Regions from separate parts of the Siminovitchia jepli genome, predicted to be linked through region 3. Evidence: riboswitches for the same ligand, from Rfam matches in the RefSeq annotation. Region 3 holds a riboswitch; each other region holds the start of a gene.
What was found. Region 3 has a riboswitch for S-adenosylmethionine ahead of AB1L08_RS20320 (MetQ/NlpA family ABC transporter substrate-binding protein). Riboswitches for the same ligand answer to the same signal wherever they lie in the genome.

Region 1 (5,543 bases), on a different contig from region 3:
TTGGTGTTTGACGCCCCCCACGGCGTGGAGCATCGCCTGCCCGCGTATAATGAAAAACACCAAAATTTCACTCGATAACCTGACCATCTCAACAATGTCTGTGCGGCTGAATCCGTACATGACATGTGAAGAAGGGAAATATGTGGTAAAATGAATTAAGTTTGTCGATGTGTCTAATTGAGAGAGATGCGAGGGGCGAAACCATGACGTTGGCGATGATCATAACAGGCATCATTAGTATTTTTCTTATATTGAATATTGTGCTCGCCGGCTTTGTTGTTTTTCTTGAGCGAAGAGATGCAGGCGCAACATGGGCATGGCTTTTGGTTTTGCTTTTTATACCGGTTGTCGGCTTTGTTCTTTATTTGATTTTCGGGCAAAATTTAAGCCGAAAAAAAATATTTGACTGGAAGGACCAAAAAAAAATCGGCATTATTGAAATTACGGAACATCAAATTCATTTGATTCGATCAGGGGATTTTCCGTTTCATGATAATAAAACCGCCCGGTTTAAAGATTTGATTTACATGCTGCTCGTCAACGACAGCGCGGTGCTGACACAAGATAATCATGTGGATATTTTTACGGACGGAAACGAAAAGTTTGATGCGCTAATGGAGGATATCAGGTCTGCCAGGGATCATGTCCATCTTGTCTATTACATTATGCGCAACGACGAGTTGGGGAATAAGCTGTTATCCCTGCTTGTTTCGAAAGCAAAAGAAGGCGTAGAGGTCCGCGTTCTTTATGACGCCATGGGCTCAAGGCGGCTTCCAAGGAAATTTTTTCGGCCGCTGATTGAGGCCGGCGGAAAAGTGAGCGCCTTTTTCCCTGCGGTTATACCCCACCTTAACTTGCAGGTAAATTACCGCAATCATAGGAAACTGGCGATTATTGACGGTCAGGTTGGTTATATAGGCGGGTTTAACATCGGAGACGAATATTTGGGATTAAATCAAAAATTTGGCTACTGGCGGGACACCCATTTGCGGATTTTTGGAAAAGCTGTTTTTGCCATGCAAACACGGTTCATTCTCGACTGGAATCAGGCGTCTTCCAACAAAATCAGCTATGAAGACAGGCTGTTCCCCGAAATAAAGTCTGTTGGGAATACGGATGTACAAATCGTTTCAAGCGGCCCGGATTCCGAGTGGGAGCAGATCAAGTATGGATATATCAAATTGATAAATTCCGCCAAAGATTACATTTATATACAGACTCCTTATTTTATACCGGATGCAAGTGTTTTGGACGCTTTAAAGATTGCTGTTTTATCCGGTGTCGATGTGAGGCTGATGATCCCCAGCAAGCCCGATCACCCATTTGTGTATTGGGCGACGTATTCCAATGTAGGGGAACTGTTAAAAACGGGTGCAAAAGTATATATTTATGAAAACGGCTTTATTCATGCAAAAACGTTAATTGCCGACGGCAAAATTGCCACTGTCGGAACGGCGAATATCGATGTCCGCAGTTTCCGTCTCAATTTTGAAGTCAACGCATTTTTATATGATGAAGTGCTTGTCGCAAAGCTCGTTCATATTTTTCAAAAAGACGCCGGACTGTCACGGGAGCTCACTTACAAAGAATATTTGGCGCGGCCGCTGTTTGTGCGGTTTAAAGAGTCGGTTTCCCGCTTATTGTCACCTGTTCTTTAATATTCCTGAATGAAATATCCGCTGACGATCTTATTTTTTGGCGTTCTATCTTTTAAATGGGCAGCGTATCATAATTGGGGTCATAAACGGTGTGGGGGCCTCCTTGTTTTGATTTTGGACAAGGAGCCAAGCAATTTGGCTGCCGCCTTGCACTGTTTCCATGCTTCCAAACCCGCAATATTGTCCGCCCCCATGGCGACGTACGCGGCAACTTGCCCCTTTTTGCCGCAGCCCTGCTACAGAAAGGAGAAAGAGCCGATGAGCAAGAAAATTTTTGGAATGGCCTTGATTGCCTTGCTGCTTGGGATTGTCGTCGTGAATATCATCCGGGATACACGCGATAACAGCGAGATCAAGGAGGCCCAGGATCAGTTCAACTCTCAAGCAGCAGAGGAGATTTATGCGGAAGAAGGCCTGAAAGAAGGGCAAGTACCTCCGGATTTTGAGCTTCCGTCATTGGATGGAAAAAAAATCAGACTTTCCGATTATAAAGGAAAGAAAGTGATTTTGAATTTTTGGGCCACCTGGTGCCCTCCTTGCAAAGCGGAAATGCCTCACATGCAGCGGTTTTATGAAACGAAGGCAGGCAGCCAAAACGCAGAAATCATCGCTGTCAACTTGACATATGCCGAGCGTGTATCCGATAAACGCTCCAAAGTGGAAACATTCAGGAACGAATACAAATTAAATTTCCCGATCCTTTTGGATGAAAATGGAGACGCCGGAAACACATATCGGCCGATTACCATTCCAACGACCTATATGATCGATACAAACGGAGTCATCCGAAAGAAAATTATCGGCCCGATGGATGAGGAAATAATGGAGCGCCTGGTTTCCGAAATGGATTGATTTTTTTATTTTTAAAAAATGTTTGACAGGCGATAGATTCGTAGTATATACTTACTTGCAAGAGTTAAAACAATTGAATGATCTAAGCATTACTCTTATCAAGAGCGGCGGAGGGACTAGGCCCTGCGATGCCCGGCAACCTTCAGATTCGTCTGAAAAGGTGCTAATTCCTACAAGCCATGAGCATGGCTTGGAAGATAAGGGGAGGAAAAGATAAATCAGCCCTCTTCTTATTCGGAAGGGGGCTTTTTGATTGATGAAACGCCCCTTTCTCGCAAGGTTTGAGGCGCATGGCCGCTCAAATCTTATTATTCTGATCGCATTAAATTATTTTAAGGAGGATGTCAAAATGACACAAGAAAAAAAGTACCAGCCCGAAACAGTATTGCTTCATGGGGGGCAAGAGCCGGACGAAACAGGATCTCGCGCGGTTCCCGTTTACAGAACAACTTCCTACGTATTTAAAGATACGGAGCACGCCCAAAAGTTATTTGCCTTGGAAGAGCCGGGCAATATTTATACAAGAATCATGAACCCGACTGTGGATGTTTTTGAAAAAAGAGTGGCAGAATTGGAAGGCGGTACGGCTGCCGTTGCTCTTTCTTCCGGAATGGCCGCCATTGCTTTTTCCATTTTGAATATTGCCAGGGCGGGAGACGAAATATTGGCAGCAACGGATTTATACGGCGGAACGTACAACTTGTTTTCCATCACGCTTCCGAAATATGGCATCAACGTCAAATTTGTTGACCCGAAAGATCCGGAAAACTTCCGCAAAGCCATCACGCCGAAAACAAAAGCCATTTTTGCGGAGGTAATTGGAAATCCGAGCCTTCACGTACTCGATATTGAAGCAGTTGCCGACGTGGCCCACGCCAATCAAATTCCATTGATCGTGGACAGCACGTTTGCCACCCCATACTTATTAAAGCCGATCGAGTGGGGAGCGGATATCGTTGTTCATTCTGCCACAAAATGGATCGGCGGACACGGAACAGCGATTGGTGGAGTAGTCGTTGATGCCGGCAAGTTCGATTGGAACAATGACAAATTCCCGGATTTCACAGAGCCGGACAGAAGCTATCACGGCATCCGCTACGGAATCGACTTGCCGGAAGCTGCATTTGCCGTTAAGCTTCGCGTCCAGTTGCTTCGTGATCTTGGACCATGCTTGAGTCCGGACAATGCGTTCCTCTTCTTGCAAGGACTTGAAACGTTGCATGTCCGGATCCAAAGACATGTGGACAACGCCAAAGCAGTTGCAGAATTTTTACAAAACCACGATGCAGTGGAATGGGTATCCTACCCGGGGCTTGAAAGCCATCCTTCTTACAGGCTCGCCCAAAAATATTTGCCAAAAGGTCCCGGTGCCATTGTAAACTTTGGCATTAAAGGCGGAAGAGAAGCGGGCAGAAATACGATTGACAACGTGAAGCTATGGTCGCATGTGGCAAACGTCGGGGATGCAAAATCTCTCATCATCCACCCTGCGTCAACGACCCACCAGCAATTGAGCACTGAAGAATTAAAGGATACAGGCGTAACCGAAGAATTGATTCGCCTTGCCGTTGGTTTGGAAGCTGTGGAGGATATTACGGCTGACTTGGGGCAAGCAATCGATAAAGCGGTTGAAGCTGTGAAGCAGTCCAATTAAATAATTAAATTGTAAAGGCTGTAACGTGTGTTACAGCCTTTACAAATTTAGACCAGTCTGCATACGACCTTTAACTTCCTAAGAAAGAACGCGGTAAAACAGCAGGGCATCATATGTACGGAACAAGATGAATTTCAACCGTCTCTTCGGGTGTTTCCAGATAGCTTGGAATCAGCCCCTGTTTGGATATCAATTCTTTGGAAACGGTCTTTTGTTTCAGGTTGACGGTGACTGGCTGTTTTAAAGGAAATTCATCCAATCCGATTGTATGGCGGTCAATCCAGCGCGCATGCATCTTCTTTTTGGAAAAAACATCAAGTGCACCCGACAGGGGAATCCCGTTTTGGAAAAATGGAGATTCTTCTTCTTTTTTGGCCCCGGGTTCGTTAAGGCATAAATACAACGACAAGTTATCACAAAGTTGGAGAAGTCCGTAGTGGAAAGCAAACAAAGACCGTCCAAAATCGGAAATGGACTTAATCAGTCGCTGCTGCCTGGCTTTTTCAAATTGGACAAATTGCTTCGCTTCGGGGGATTCCTCTTCTTGTTTAAAACGTACATAATGTTCACTGCACAAAAGCGCTGCATACCGATCGCGGCGTTCCACTTCATCTATCCCGCTATTGTATATGAGTGTCTTGGCAGGAGAGGGAAAGTCCATAAACGTGTACGGAGCCTGCTTTTGATCATTCCAAAAAGGCTGCCGGTCGACCATCCTCCAGCCGCAATCGTGCTTGGTAACGGCATGCAAGACCGATTCTCTCCACTTTTCCCCTTTAAAAAAGCCATCCTTCCAGCAAGAAAAGATTTCGCCTGATATGCCCGCATGATGATCTTGTTCGATCATGACAAATTCGTTCATTCGTTCCCTGACAATCATGGGGAGCCTCCTCTTCATCTGATTTTTTATATCATAACATTTTTTCGCTCCCGTAAACATGACTATCACACTGCTTTAAATCCGAGATGCGTTCGATTGCAAGCATCACAACAAGGGAAAATATGCAAGTGGTGGCCATTAAAGAGGCGTATGGACCGGTCTTCCGCTTTTTTAAAAATTAAAAATGATAAGCGGCAAATCTGTCGTTCGCTCGTTTCTGGCCGCTCGTATTTAAAAGCATACATGCCGCTGCGGCGCCACAGGACGTGGCGATCCAAGGCGGCCAGCGCCTAGCCTGCTCGATGTCATAAGTCAAAACACGCAGGAGGCGGGGGCCTTCTGCGTGTTTTGTTTGCCGTGCCGGGCAAGGCGCTTGCGCTTTCATTCGTTTTCTTCATTGGTGATAATGAGTACAACGCGGCGATTTTGGCTTCTTCCTTTTTCCGTTTTGTTAGAGGCGATGGGATGATATTCCCCATAACCGACAGTCCGGAAACGC
Region 2 (5,543 bases), on a different contig from region 3:
GTGCGTGGAACCCATGAAACTGAAGAATTGAAGTGCTTTTTCTTTCTTGGCATGGAGGATTGAATATGAATGAGGAAACATTAAAAATACCGCAGGCAACTGCAAAGCGGCTCCCGCTATACTACAGATTTTTGAAAAATTTACACGCATCAGGGAAGCAGCGCGTATCCTCGGCCGAATTGAGTGAAGCGGTGAAAGTCGATTCCGCTACCATTCGGCGGGACTTTTCTTATTTTGGCGCGCTTGGAAAAAAAGGATATGGGTATAATGTAAATTACTTGCTGTCATTTTTTCGCAAGACGCTTGACCAGGATGAGGTGACGAAAGTTGCGTTAATTGGTGTAGGAAATTTGGGAACGGCTTTTTTGAATTATAATTTCTTGAAAAACAACAATACAAAAATCGAAATGGCATTCGATGTCGACCAAAACAAAATCGGGAAAGAGATCAGAAATGTTCCGATTTATGATTTGGCTGAGCTTGAAGAGAGGTTGGGCAAAGAAGAAGTGGCCGTTGTTATATTGACTGTACCGGCAAGTGCCGCCCAGTCCATTACGGACCGGATTAAACATACGGGTGTGAAGGGGATACTGAATTTCACCCCTGCAAGGCTGAACGTACCGGAGTCAATCCGTGTCCATCATATTGATTTGGCGGTGGAACTGCAGTCACTCATTTACTTTTTGAAACATTATCCTCTTGATGACACGGAATTTTCACAACCATAAACGTTTTTTAATAGCTAAAAGGACGGGTTTCCATTAAAATAAAACTATAAGGAGGTGGCCGCAGTGAGTCCAGGTGCAGGAAGTATAATTTTGATTGGACTTGTCGCTTTATTGATCTTCGGGCCGAAGAAGTTGCCGGAACTTGGTAAGGCTGCGGGCAACACGTTGCGTGAATTTAAAAACGCGACGAAAGGTTTGGCGGAAGATGATGAAAAGGACAAGAAAAAAGACGGCGATCTTTGATAGGATGGACAAACTATGAGTCAAAAAGAAATGACGATCATCGATCATATAGAGGAATTGCGAAAACGGCTTGTCATTATAGTCGTTTTCTTTGTGTTGGCTGTCATCGTCAGCTTTTTTATATCACAGCCGCTTATCAAACTGCTCCAGCATGCAAGTGCTGCCCAGGACATTACGATGAATGCGTTCCGGGTAACGGATCCGTTTAAAGTATTTATGCAAATGACGTTTGTGCTGGCGTTTATTTTCACTTCCCCCGTCATCTTGTATCAATTGTGGGCCTTTATCAGTCCGGGGCTTTTGGAGAAGGAACGGAAGGCAACGCTCAGCTATATACCGGTCTCCGTTATGCTGTTTTTAGCAGGCGTCCTTTTTTCTTATTTTATTCTGTTTCCGTTTGTAATCCGGTTTATGCTTGGCTTATCAAGCAACATGGAAATCCAGACGACAATTGGCATTAATGAATATTTTCAGTTTCTTTTTCAAATAACCATTCCTTTCGGAATTTTGTTCCAACTTCCGGTCGTCGTTTTGTTTTTGACAAGGCTGGGTATTGTGACACCGATGTTTTTAGTGCGGGTGAGAAAATATGCCTACTTTATTTTGTTGGTGATCGCAGCGTTTATTACGCCTCCAGATTTAATTTCACATATGATGGTAACCGTGCCATTGCTCATTTTGTATGAAATCAGCATTTGGATTTCAAAAATCGGCTATAAAAAAATGCAGGCTGCCGAAGAGGAGCAGGATCTAGAAATCAATCATGAGCCATAAAAGCATCCAGGGTGCTTTTTTTTTGAATAAAAAACGCACTGAACTTATGGGTTTAGTTGTAAAAATGTAAAATTCATCCTTGACAGAAAATTTTTTGTGGGATAGGATATAAATACGCCAAAGCAGACGTACTCAACTGAATAATTGATTTCTTATCCAGAGAGGTGGAGGGACTGGCCCTTTGAAGCCTCGGCAACAGACCGTCCGGTACTGTGCCAATTCCAGCAGGCTTTTTGCAAGCCTGAAAGATAAGAAGAGAACAAAATGTTAAACCAAAACCTCTTCTTATTGTGTAAGAAGGGGTTTTTTTAATGGAGGGGTGGAAATGGCAAAGGTTGAAACAAATACAATTGAGGACATTGTTTCAGCGTTGAAAAAGATTGAATATGGTTCGTTGGTCATTACGGTACACGATGGAGAAATCACACAAATTGATGCGACTGAGAAAAAGCGGTACAAGGCAAAGGGGAAGCAGAGGAAAGCCCAATGATGAAAGCAGACAAATGAATATGGCGGCCGATTAGACAACTAAAGGCATCTTTCTCAATGATGATGAATGGGGAGGATGCTTTTTTTCATGAAAAGAGGAGGCAGAAAGTACATGAGTTTTAAGCTTGGAATTCTTGATCAAAGCCCGGTTTTTCCAGAGAAAACGGCATTTGATGCCTTGCAGGATACAATAAGGCTTGCCCAAAAAGCGGAACAATGGGGTTATGCCCGTTTCTGGGTGGCCGAACATCATCATATGGGGGACGTAGCGGGCTCATCACCCGAGGTGTTAATTTCACACTTACTCGCCAGGACAAACGCCATTCAGGTTGGATCGGGGGGCGTTATGCTCCAGCATTACAGCCCTTTTAAGGTCGCGGAAAATTTTCACGTTTTATCCACCCTTTCACCGGGACGGGTAGACCTTGGGGTTGGAAAGTCGCCCGGCGGACTGCCGCTTTCTACAAAAGCACTGCAGCACGGTACTCAACATGATGGAATCCATTTTGAAGAACGGCTTACTTTTTTAAAAAAGCTGTTGGATCATTCCGTGGAGGAAGCACATCCGCTCTCCGGAATCGAAGCGTTGCCAAAGCCGCCTGTAAAACCGGAAATTTTTCTGCTCGGCGGAAGTGCTTCAAGTGCCAGGCTTGCGGCGGAACTGGGCGTGCATTTTGTATTTGCGAAGTTTCTCGTAGGCAGTGAAGAATCATTGGCGCAAACTTCCCGTATTTACCGCAAGCTGTATCCGGAAGGCACTTTTATGGCAGCCGTTGCCGTTTTTGCGGCACCTTGCGAAAAAGAAGCAAAGCAGATCGCTGCTGAACACAGCCTTTACAAAATAACGATTGAAAGCGGCCGGACATTGACCGTGCAGTCCTATCAACAGGTGGAAGCTTTTAAGAAGCAGGCAGTGGAAGCTTTTGAAGTGGAGGAGCATAAAGCAGATATGATTGCAGGAACTCCCGAGCAAGTAAAGGGGGAATTGGAACGAATACATTATCAATACGAAGTCGATGAATTTATCCTTCATACACCAATCCGAAAAGAAGAGGAGCGGGTCCGGTCTTTTGAATTGCTTCGTCCAATAGCCGCCGGAAGAGCCAAGAGAGGCTTGGAACAGTCGATAAAAATTTTACCCTAAAACGTAGTATTCTGATGGGTAAAGTAATATAAAAGGAGGTCATCATGGCCCGATTATTCAATCAAACCATCACGATCAAGGAAATGGAGGAAAGCGAAAGGGAAGCCGTCCGAAAATTGTTGCTGGAATGTTATCGCCAATTCGAATCAGTATTTGAACCGGAAAGGTGGTCTGAATACGTGATGGAGCTGATCGCTTCCATTGATCATCCGGATAGAGAAATCCTGTTGATCGCAAAACAGGGGGAGGAAATTGTTGGCACCCTCCAATTATTTTCGTCATCGGAAAAAGCCTACAAAGATTGGGAAATACAAATTCAATCACCGATTATCCGCTTTTTGGGCGTTCACCCGCGGGCAAGGGGGCTTGGTGTGGGTACGGAACTTTTACGGTCTGCCATGTCATGTGTCAAAGAACTTGGCGCTTCAAGTGTGTTTTTGCATACGACCGATTCCATGGAGCAGGCCGTCAGGCTGTACGAACAATTTGGTTTTATCCGGGATCCTTGCCATGATATTCATAAAGAAAATCGCCGGATTAAATGCTACAGGTTTGATTTGTAATAAAAAAATGGGGGTTGAAAAATGAACTTCAAAAAAGGTTTCATCACATTAATGGCCGTTATGGGTTTGGGGTTGGTGGCGGGATGCGGAGCAGGAAAAGAAACGGCTGCCAAAAAAGAAAACGTTACATTGAAAATTGCGGCTTCCTCTACACCGCATGCAGAAATCTTGGAATATATCGCGCCGGAATTGGAAAAAGAAGGCGTGAAACTGGATATATCAATAGTCTCTGATGGCATTCAGACAAACCAGCAGACGGCGGATGGGGAACTGGATGCCAACTTCTTTCAACATACGCCATATTTGAATCAATTCAAGAAAGACAGCGGTTTGGATTTGGTTAATGTGCAAGGTGTTCATATTGAACCGTTCGGTGTTTATTCAAAAGCAATCGATTCCATTGATGAGCTATCCGATGGCGCCAAAGTGGCATTGCCGAAAGATCCTGTAAATTTTTCCCGGGCACTCGAGCTCTTTGCAGCCAACGGGATCATTGAGCTGGATGATGCGAAGTCGGGGGATTATATGCTTGAAGACATCGTGAAAAATGAAAAACAACTTACATTTATTCCCGTCGATTCAGCGGTATTGGTCCATTCGCTGGACGACGTGGAGGCAGCGGCGATCAACACGAATTACGCCTTGGAGGGAGGCCTTAAACCACTGGAAGATTCCTTGATAATTGAAGGAAATGAATCGCCTTACGTCAATATTTTAGTTTCCCGGAAGGATAACAAAAACGATGAAGCCATCCAAAAGCTGGCTAAAGCTTTGACAACCGAACAAGTGAAAGCGTTCATTTTGGAAAAATATAAAGGAGCTGTAGTACCTGCATTTTAAAAAAGGAGGGGGTTTTTTTGATCGAATTTCGTCACGTTTCAAAGGTATTCGGCAGCGGGGAAAAGAAGGTCGAAGCGCTCAAAAATGTAAGCTTGACGGTTAGGGAAGGGGATATTTTTGGCGTCATCGGTTTTAGCGGAGCGGGAAAAAGCACTTTAATCCGAACGGTGAACTTATTGGAGCAGCCGACTTCCGGTGAGGTGATCGTAGATGGAAGGAACCTTGCCAAGCTGCCGGAACACCAGCTTCGGGAAGCGAAAAAAAGAATTGGCATGATCTTTCAGCACTTTAACCTGCTTCAATCCAAAACCGTCTTTGACAACGTAGCCATGCCGTTGGTGCTGAGTAAAAAAAAGAAGAAAGCGATCGAGGAACGCGTTGATGAAGTTCTTAGATTTGTCGGTTTGGAAGAGAAGGCCCGGAATTATCCCGACCAGCTTTCAGGAGGACAAAAGCAGAGGGTCGGCATCGCCCGTGCGCTTGTAACGAATCCATCGATCCTGCTCTGTGATGAGGCGACATCTGCCCTGGATCCGCAAACCACTCAATCCATTTTAAAGCTGTTAAAGCGGGTTAATGAAGCATTCAAGATTACGATATTAATCATCACGCATGAAATGGAAGTGATCAAGCAAATTTGCAATCGGGTGGCGGTCATGGAGGATGGCCGTGTGATTGAAAGCGGCACGATGTTTGAGCTGTTTTCCCGCCCGCAGACAGAAACGGCGAAAAATTTTGTCCGGTCGGTTGTCAGGGACGAAA
Region 3 (5,543 bases):
ATGGCGATGTAAAGCTGGTTCCACGCAGCCTGTTCTGTCCGGATGTGAATATGATTCACCTGCAAATGCTGCTTCATCCATTTGAACATCAGTTCAATTTGCCAACGTGATCGATAAAGGTCGGAAATATCCTTTGCGGACAGGTCAAATCGGTTGGTTACGATTTGATACAGTTTTCCGGTATCGTCATAAAAATTCAACCAGCCTCAAGTGATTTTCCATTTTCTTTTGGGCTGAGCCTATAATAACCAGGGATTCACGGAAACCGTTTTGTTGCAGATCATCATAGATTAAGTCCCTGATATCCACCACAGTATTGGATTTTATCCTGGTCGCAAAGAAAATACCATCCTTGCACCACTGGTCAAACAAACGGAAGTCATAATATCCTCGGTCTATCACATAGGTTACACCCGGTTCTGTGATAAAACGTGGCGCTTCAAGCACATCGGACCGTTCAGCAGGTGTCACTGTAAGCTTCTCAGGATGGATATCCTGTTCACTTATAAACTCAACCAGTAAATGAAGCTTGAGTCCGGACTTAGTTGAACGAAACGTGGCCCATTCATACAGGTTGAGGCTGAGTGGAATAGTTGATGAATCCAGAAGCTTTACATTCGGAATATGTCTCTTTCGGCCGACGGAAGCCATGCGAACACGTTGCGTCAGGGATTGCCAGATGTGCAAAAGGCATTTGGGATCAACCTGCCTGTTTTTTCTCGAAAGTTGCGAGGCGCTGATTGAATCTAAACCCAATTCCTTTTGAAAGCTTTTCATTAATAGACGCTGATTGCCCTTAATTCCTCGCGCTTTTGCATCTGGGCATATAGGAATAAAAGCAAGTACTTTGTGGTAGTCAGTTTCTTTGATACAGATCTTGTGGGGCATGAAAAGCTCCATCGCCAAATAATTGGTCGGTGATGGGCTTCACCCATTTACCAAATGACGTGAACAGTGTATACTTGTCCATAGGGATATTTCCTTTGTAATGGATTTGGACAGGCTTTCACCCTCTCCATCTATTATAAAGGATTTTTTTATTTTTTGGCGTGTCAAAATTTTGAAACAATAGTACGCAACACCAGTGTTTTTCCATAGGTATTCCCCTTTCTAACACTCTATAAAGAAACGGTAATCAACTTTTTCACAACCTTTTTTAAGAAATTTTTTGCTGGAACATTTCATACAACTCCCAAAAGCCGACGATGTCTTCCGGGCCATATCGTTTTATAATATGGATCAGTTTGATACGCAGCTCCTGCTCTAAATCCTCCCTGTTCAGGGCGTCTGTTTTGAAGAAAAGTTTTTTTAATTTTGGGTGCAAAGAGGTTAATGACTTTTTCAATAGCTTTCTCATCTTTTTTTACAGTTAGTTCGTATAAATTGGATTCCAATTCGAAAGCCCCCCATTCTGAAAGTTAATCGTCCTTCCTCAATAATTTACTGATCTTGCTGAGTGCCTTTTCCCGGGACTTAGAAATGACCTGCTGAGTTTTTTCTAATAATGTGCCCATTTCAGAATCTGTAAGTCCTTTTATATATGACAGGGATAAGATGTCTCTTTGATTAGGGGTAAACCTTAAATGGCTTTGTAAAGGACCGGATCGATAATATAATCCAAAATATTGTTCGACTTTAATTCGAACTCTTCCTCAATTGCCGCCAGGTCTTTATGGGTTAACTCTGTGTCATCCTTGACGGGTTCGTCCAACGTTGCAGGAAAACGGTAAAGATCTTGCCGAACCTTTTTATCCAAATTAACCCATGGTAGTAAAGCGTTTTAGATACATAGGCAGTAAACCGGATACGGAAATAAAATTCCCGCAATGCTTGATCTAGCAACTCTTGATGCTGGGAAATAGGATGGCAAATGGATAGCTTCAATAACTCATAATGTTTTCCCGTGGACAGAATGATGGGGTTATCTAGGAACTTTTTATTTTCTTTAACAAACTCAAGGAATTTACACCAAAGCTCTTTTTTTCCATCTTTAAAACCAACCCTTTTTCTTGGATTCCGGTTCAAAAATATTCATTGCCCCTTTCATTTGTTGCTTTCATTTGTTGAAAGTTTCCATGAAAAATTTGTTGACATTTTTTCTAACTGAGTATAATATCTAACTGAGTATAATATCTATGTAACAATTGAATTTGAAGTTCTCTTATAAAGAGCGGCGGAGGGACTGGCCCTGTGAAGCCCGGCAACCATTCTTGTTTGACGAAACAAGAACAGGTGCTAAATCCTGCAAAATACAACAGTATTTTGAAAGATAAGAGAGGTGCAACCGATTTACAATGTATATCCATGCCTCTCTTTTGGGAGGCATTTTTCATTTTGAAAGGAGGAACACCCGGAGAGGTTTACAACCAAGGGGGGTTATGTACTTAAGACTAAAATATTGACTATATATATAAATTTACTAAGGAAAGAGGAAGAGAAATGCGCAAATGGTTATTAACTAGTTTAACTGTTATATTGGCATTTACTCTGGCTGCATGCGGCGGAGGAAATGACAAAGAAAATACAAATGCTTCCGGATCGAAAGAAGAACAATCGGAAGGTTTACTGGATGACGGAAAACTAACAGTCGGTGCAACAGCAGGCCCACATGAACAAATTCTTGAAAAAGTAAAAGAACTTGCGGCCAAGCAGGATTTGGATATTGAGGTAAAAGTATTTACAGACTACGTCATGCCCAATATTGCTTTGGACGAAAAAGAACTTGATCTCAACGTGTTTCAAACGATTCCTTATTTGGATCAATTTAAAGAAGACAGAAACCTGGATCTTGTAAATGTGGGAGAAGCGGTAACTTTTCCAATGGGCATTTATTCGTCCAAAGTAAAAGATGTGCAAGAACTGCCAAAAGGGGCAAAGCTCGGTTTGCCTAACGATCCTACAAACGGCGGGCGCGCTCTTGTTTTATTTGAAAAAGCCGGATTGATTAAATTAAAAGAAGGCTCCGGAAACACGCCTGCTGTGAAAGACATTGAAGAAAACTCAAACGACTTTGAGTTTGTGGAATTGGAAGCATCCCAAATCCCCCGTCAGTTAGATGAACTTGATGCTGCAGCAATTAATACCAACTTTGCGATTGAACACGGATTTAAACCCGGCAAGGACTCCATCTTTATTGAATCAAAAGATTCTCCATGGGTGAATGTTGTCGCGGCAAGAGCCGAATCCAAAGACGACGAAGCAATTCAAAAGTTTTTGGATGTTTACCGAACTGATGAAGTAAAACAATTTATTGATGAAACTTTCGAAGGATCTGTCATTCCTTCCTGGTAAGGAAGATAGCTGCCCTTCCTCCAGTATTCCGACTGCCGTCAAGGGTTTTGAAAATAATCGCATGAAGGAGTAATAAAAATGATCGAATTGACGGGAATCTCAAAGACATTTCAAGGAAAACAAGGCTCTATTCACGCATTAAAAAATGTATCACTTTCAGTTAAAAAAGGTGAAATATACGGAGTGATCGGATATAGCGGCGCGGGGAAAAGCACCCTTATCCGCTGCGTCAATCTATTGGAAAAACCGGATGCAGGCTCCGTGAAGGTGAAAGGAATAGACTTGACCAAATTGTCTACCAAAAAGCTTCGGGAAGCCCGCAGCAACATCGGAATGATTTTCCAAGGTTTTAATTTGTTAAAGACGGCAACTGTTTATGAAAATATTTCCCTGCCCTTGAAGCTTGCCGGATTCAGCAAAAAGGAAGTGGAAGAGCGGGTGGTGAAATATTTAAAAATAGTCGGTCTTGAAGAAAAGTATCATGCCTATCCGGCCGAACTGTCCGGGGGGCAAAAGCAGCGGGTGGCCATTGCCCGTGCGCTGGCTTTTGAACCTGAAGTCCTCCTCAGTGATGAAGCGACAAGCGCATTGGATCCAGATACAACGGAAGCGATTCTTGAATTGCTGCTGAAAATCAACAAAGAGCTCGGCATCACGATTTTATTGATTACGCATGAAATGAACGTCATCCAGCGAATCTGCGACCGTGTGGCCGTTATGGAAAAAGGTGAAATCATCGAGGAAGGAAAAACGAAAGACATCTTTACTTCACCGCAGCATCCGACGACAAAACGGTTTGTCAGCAGCCTGTTTACACATAAAATACCAAATGACCTCCTTGAAAGATTGAACGAAACCGGCCAGGTCGTTACGCTCTCTTTCTTCGGAGAATCAAGCGGCGAACCGGCTTTGGCGATGGTTACGAAGAAGTTTGATATTTATCCGAATATATTATCGGGGAGCATTACACGTTTAAAGGAAGAAACTTTTGGACAGCTTGTAGTCCATTTAAAAGGAGATCCGGCCGAAATTGATAAAGCAATCCGGTACTTGGAGCAAGATCAGGTCCATGTGGAAGGTGTGAGAATCCATGACGAAAATAAACGAGTTTCTTGATAACTGGGGCACAGATATTTGGGAAGCCATTATCCAAACCTTCCAAATGGTCGGAATCTCTTTGGGGATATCGATTTTAATCGGTCTTCCGCTTGGGATCATGATTGTTTTGACCCGCCCGGGAAAAGCTTTCAGCAATAAATATGTTTTTGGCATTTTGAATGTATTGATCAATATCATCCGCTCTGTTCCCTTTATCATTTTATTGTTCTTTATTTTGCCTTTTACAAAATTTATGGTCGGAACAACGATCGGGGTAAAAGGAGTTATCGTGCCGCTCGTAATTTATACGGCTCCTTACATTGCCCGCTTAATGGAAACCGCCCTCCTGGAGGTAGACCGCGGAGTCGTTGAGGCCTATGAAGCAATGGGAATGAAAACATGGCACATTATTTGGCATGTACTTGTAAGAGAATCCCGCTCATCGATTATTCTTGGTTTGACGATAGCGACCATTTCATTAATCGGAGCAACGGCGATGGCCGGGCTTGTTGGCGGCGGCGGGCTCGGTGACTTGGCATACCGCTACGGACACCTCAGGTACGAAGTCGATGTCATGTATGTAACAGTCATCCTGCTCATCATCCTTGTCCAGGGATTGCAGTCGCTCGGCAACCGATTGGCAGCCAAATTGAAAAAAGATTAATAGATTAAATAAAAAAGAAAAGAGGAATGGCAATATGAAAAAATGGTTAGTATCAAGTTTATTCGTTTTACTGATCGCCGCACTTGCAGCCTGCGGCGGAGGCGGCAAAGAAGAAGCCGGGGATAAAGGAGATAAAGGTGAAAAAGCGGAAGGCCTCCTTGCCGATGGAAAACTGACTGTCGGGGTGAGCGCCGGGGAACATGAAGAAATCATGGAGCAAGTAAAAAAACTGGCGGCTAAAGAAGGCCTGGAAATTGATATTAAAACTTTTTCCGACTATCCAATGGTTAACGAAGCATTGGCCCAAGGCGATCTCGACCTGAATGTATTCCAGCATGAACCTTATTTGAATCAGCAAAAGAAAGACCGCAATTATGATATTGTAAAAGTCGGAAACACCATCACAACGCCAATGGGTGTTTATTCCAATAAAGTCAAGGATATCAACAAACTGCCAAAAGGCGCAAAACTAGGATTGCCAAACGACCCG

Region 1: another riboswitch for S-adenosylmethionine. It lies ahead of AB1L08_RS12305 (homocysteine synthase); the one in region 3 lies ahead of AB1L08_RS20320 (MetQ/NlpA family ABC transporter substrate-binding protein).
Region 2: another riboswitch for S-adenosylmethionine. It lies ahead of AB1L08_RS12705 (YezD family protein); the one in region 3 lies ahead of AB1L08_RS20320 (MetQ/NlpA family ABC transporter substrate-binding protein).

What each region holds. Positions count from the first base shown of each region.
Region 1 is NZ_JBFEGN010000034.1:7,762-13,304, forward strand. It holds gene cls (cardiolipin synthase) at 216-1,658, shown strand; gene AB1L08_RS12300 (peroxiredoxin family protein) at 1,917-2,510, shown strand; SAM riboswitch class I at 2,603-2,714, shown strand; gene AB1L08_RS12305 (homocysteine synthase) at 2,860-4,164, shown strand; gene AB1L08_RS12310 (DUF3891 family protein) at 4,274-5,044, opposite strand; gene AB1L08_RS12315 (OmpA family protein) at 5,426-5,543, opposite strand, start outside.
Region 2 is NZ_JBFEGN010000036.1:19,970-25,512, reverse strand. It holds gene AB1L08_RS12720 (redox-sensing transcriptional repressor Rex) at 66-728, shown strand; gene AB1L08_RS12715 (twin-arginine translocase TatA/TatE family subunit) at 792-971, shown strand; gene tatC (twin-arginine translocase subunit TatC) at 987-1,745, shown strand; SAM riboswitch class I at 1,895-2,000, shown strand; gene AB1L08_RS12705 (YezD family protein) at 2,071-2,235, shown strand; gene AB1L08_RS12700 (MsnO8 family LLM class oxidoreductase) at 2,347-3,378, shown strand; gene AB1L08_RS12695 (GNAT family N-acetyltransferase) at 3,423-3,941, shown strand; gene AB1L08_RS12690 (MetQ/NlpA family ABC transporter substrate-binding protein) at 3,963-4,781, shown strand; gene AB1L08_RS12685 (methionine ABC transporter ATP-binding protein) at 4,799-5,543, shown strand, end outside.
Region 3 is NZ_JBFEGN010000113.1:469-6,011, reverse strand. It holds gene AB1L08_RS20340 (transposase) at 1-200, opposite strand, end outside; gene AB1L08_RS20335 (transposase) at 187-888, opposite strand; gene AB1L08_RS20330 (hypothetical protein) at 1,182-1,394, opposite strand; gene AB1L08_RS20325 (hypothetical protein) at 1,580-1,756, opposite strand; SAM riboswitch class I at 2,159-2,276, shown strand; gene AB1L08_RS20320 (MetQ/NlpA family ABC transporter substrate-binding protein) at 2,440-3,291, shown strand; gene AB1L08_RS20315 (methionine ABC transporter ATP-binding protein) at 3,370-4,407, shown strand; gene AB1L08_RS20310 (methionine ABC transporter permease) at 4,382-5,053, shown strand; gene AB1L08_RS20305 (MetQ/NlpA family ABC transporter substrate-binding protein) at 5,088-5,543, shown strand, end outside.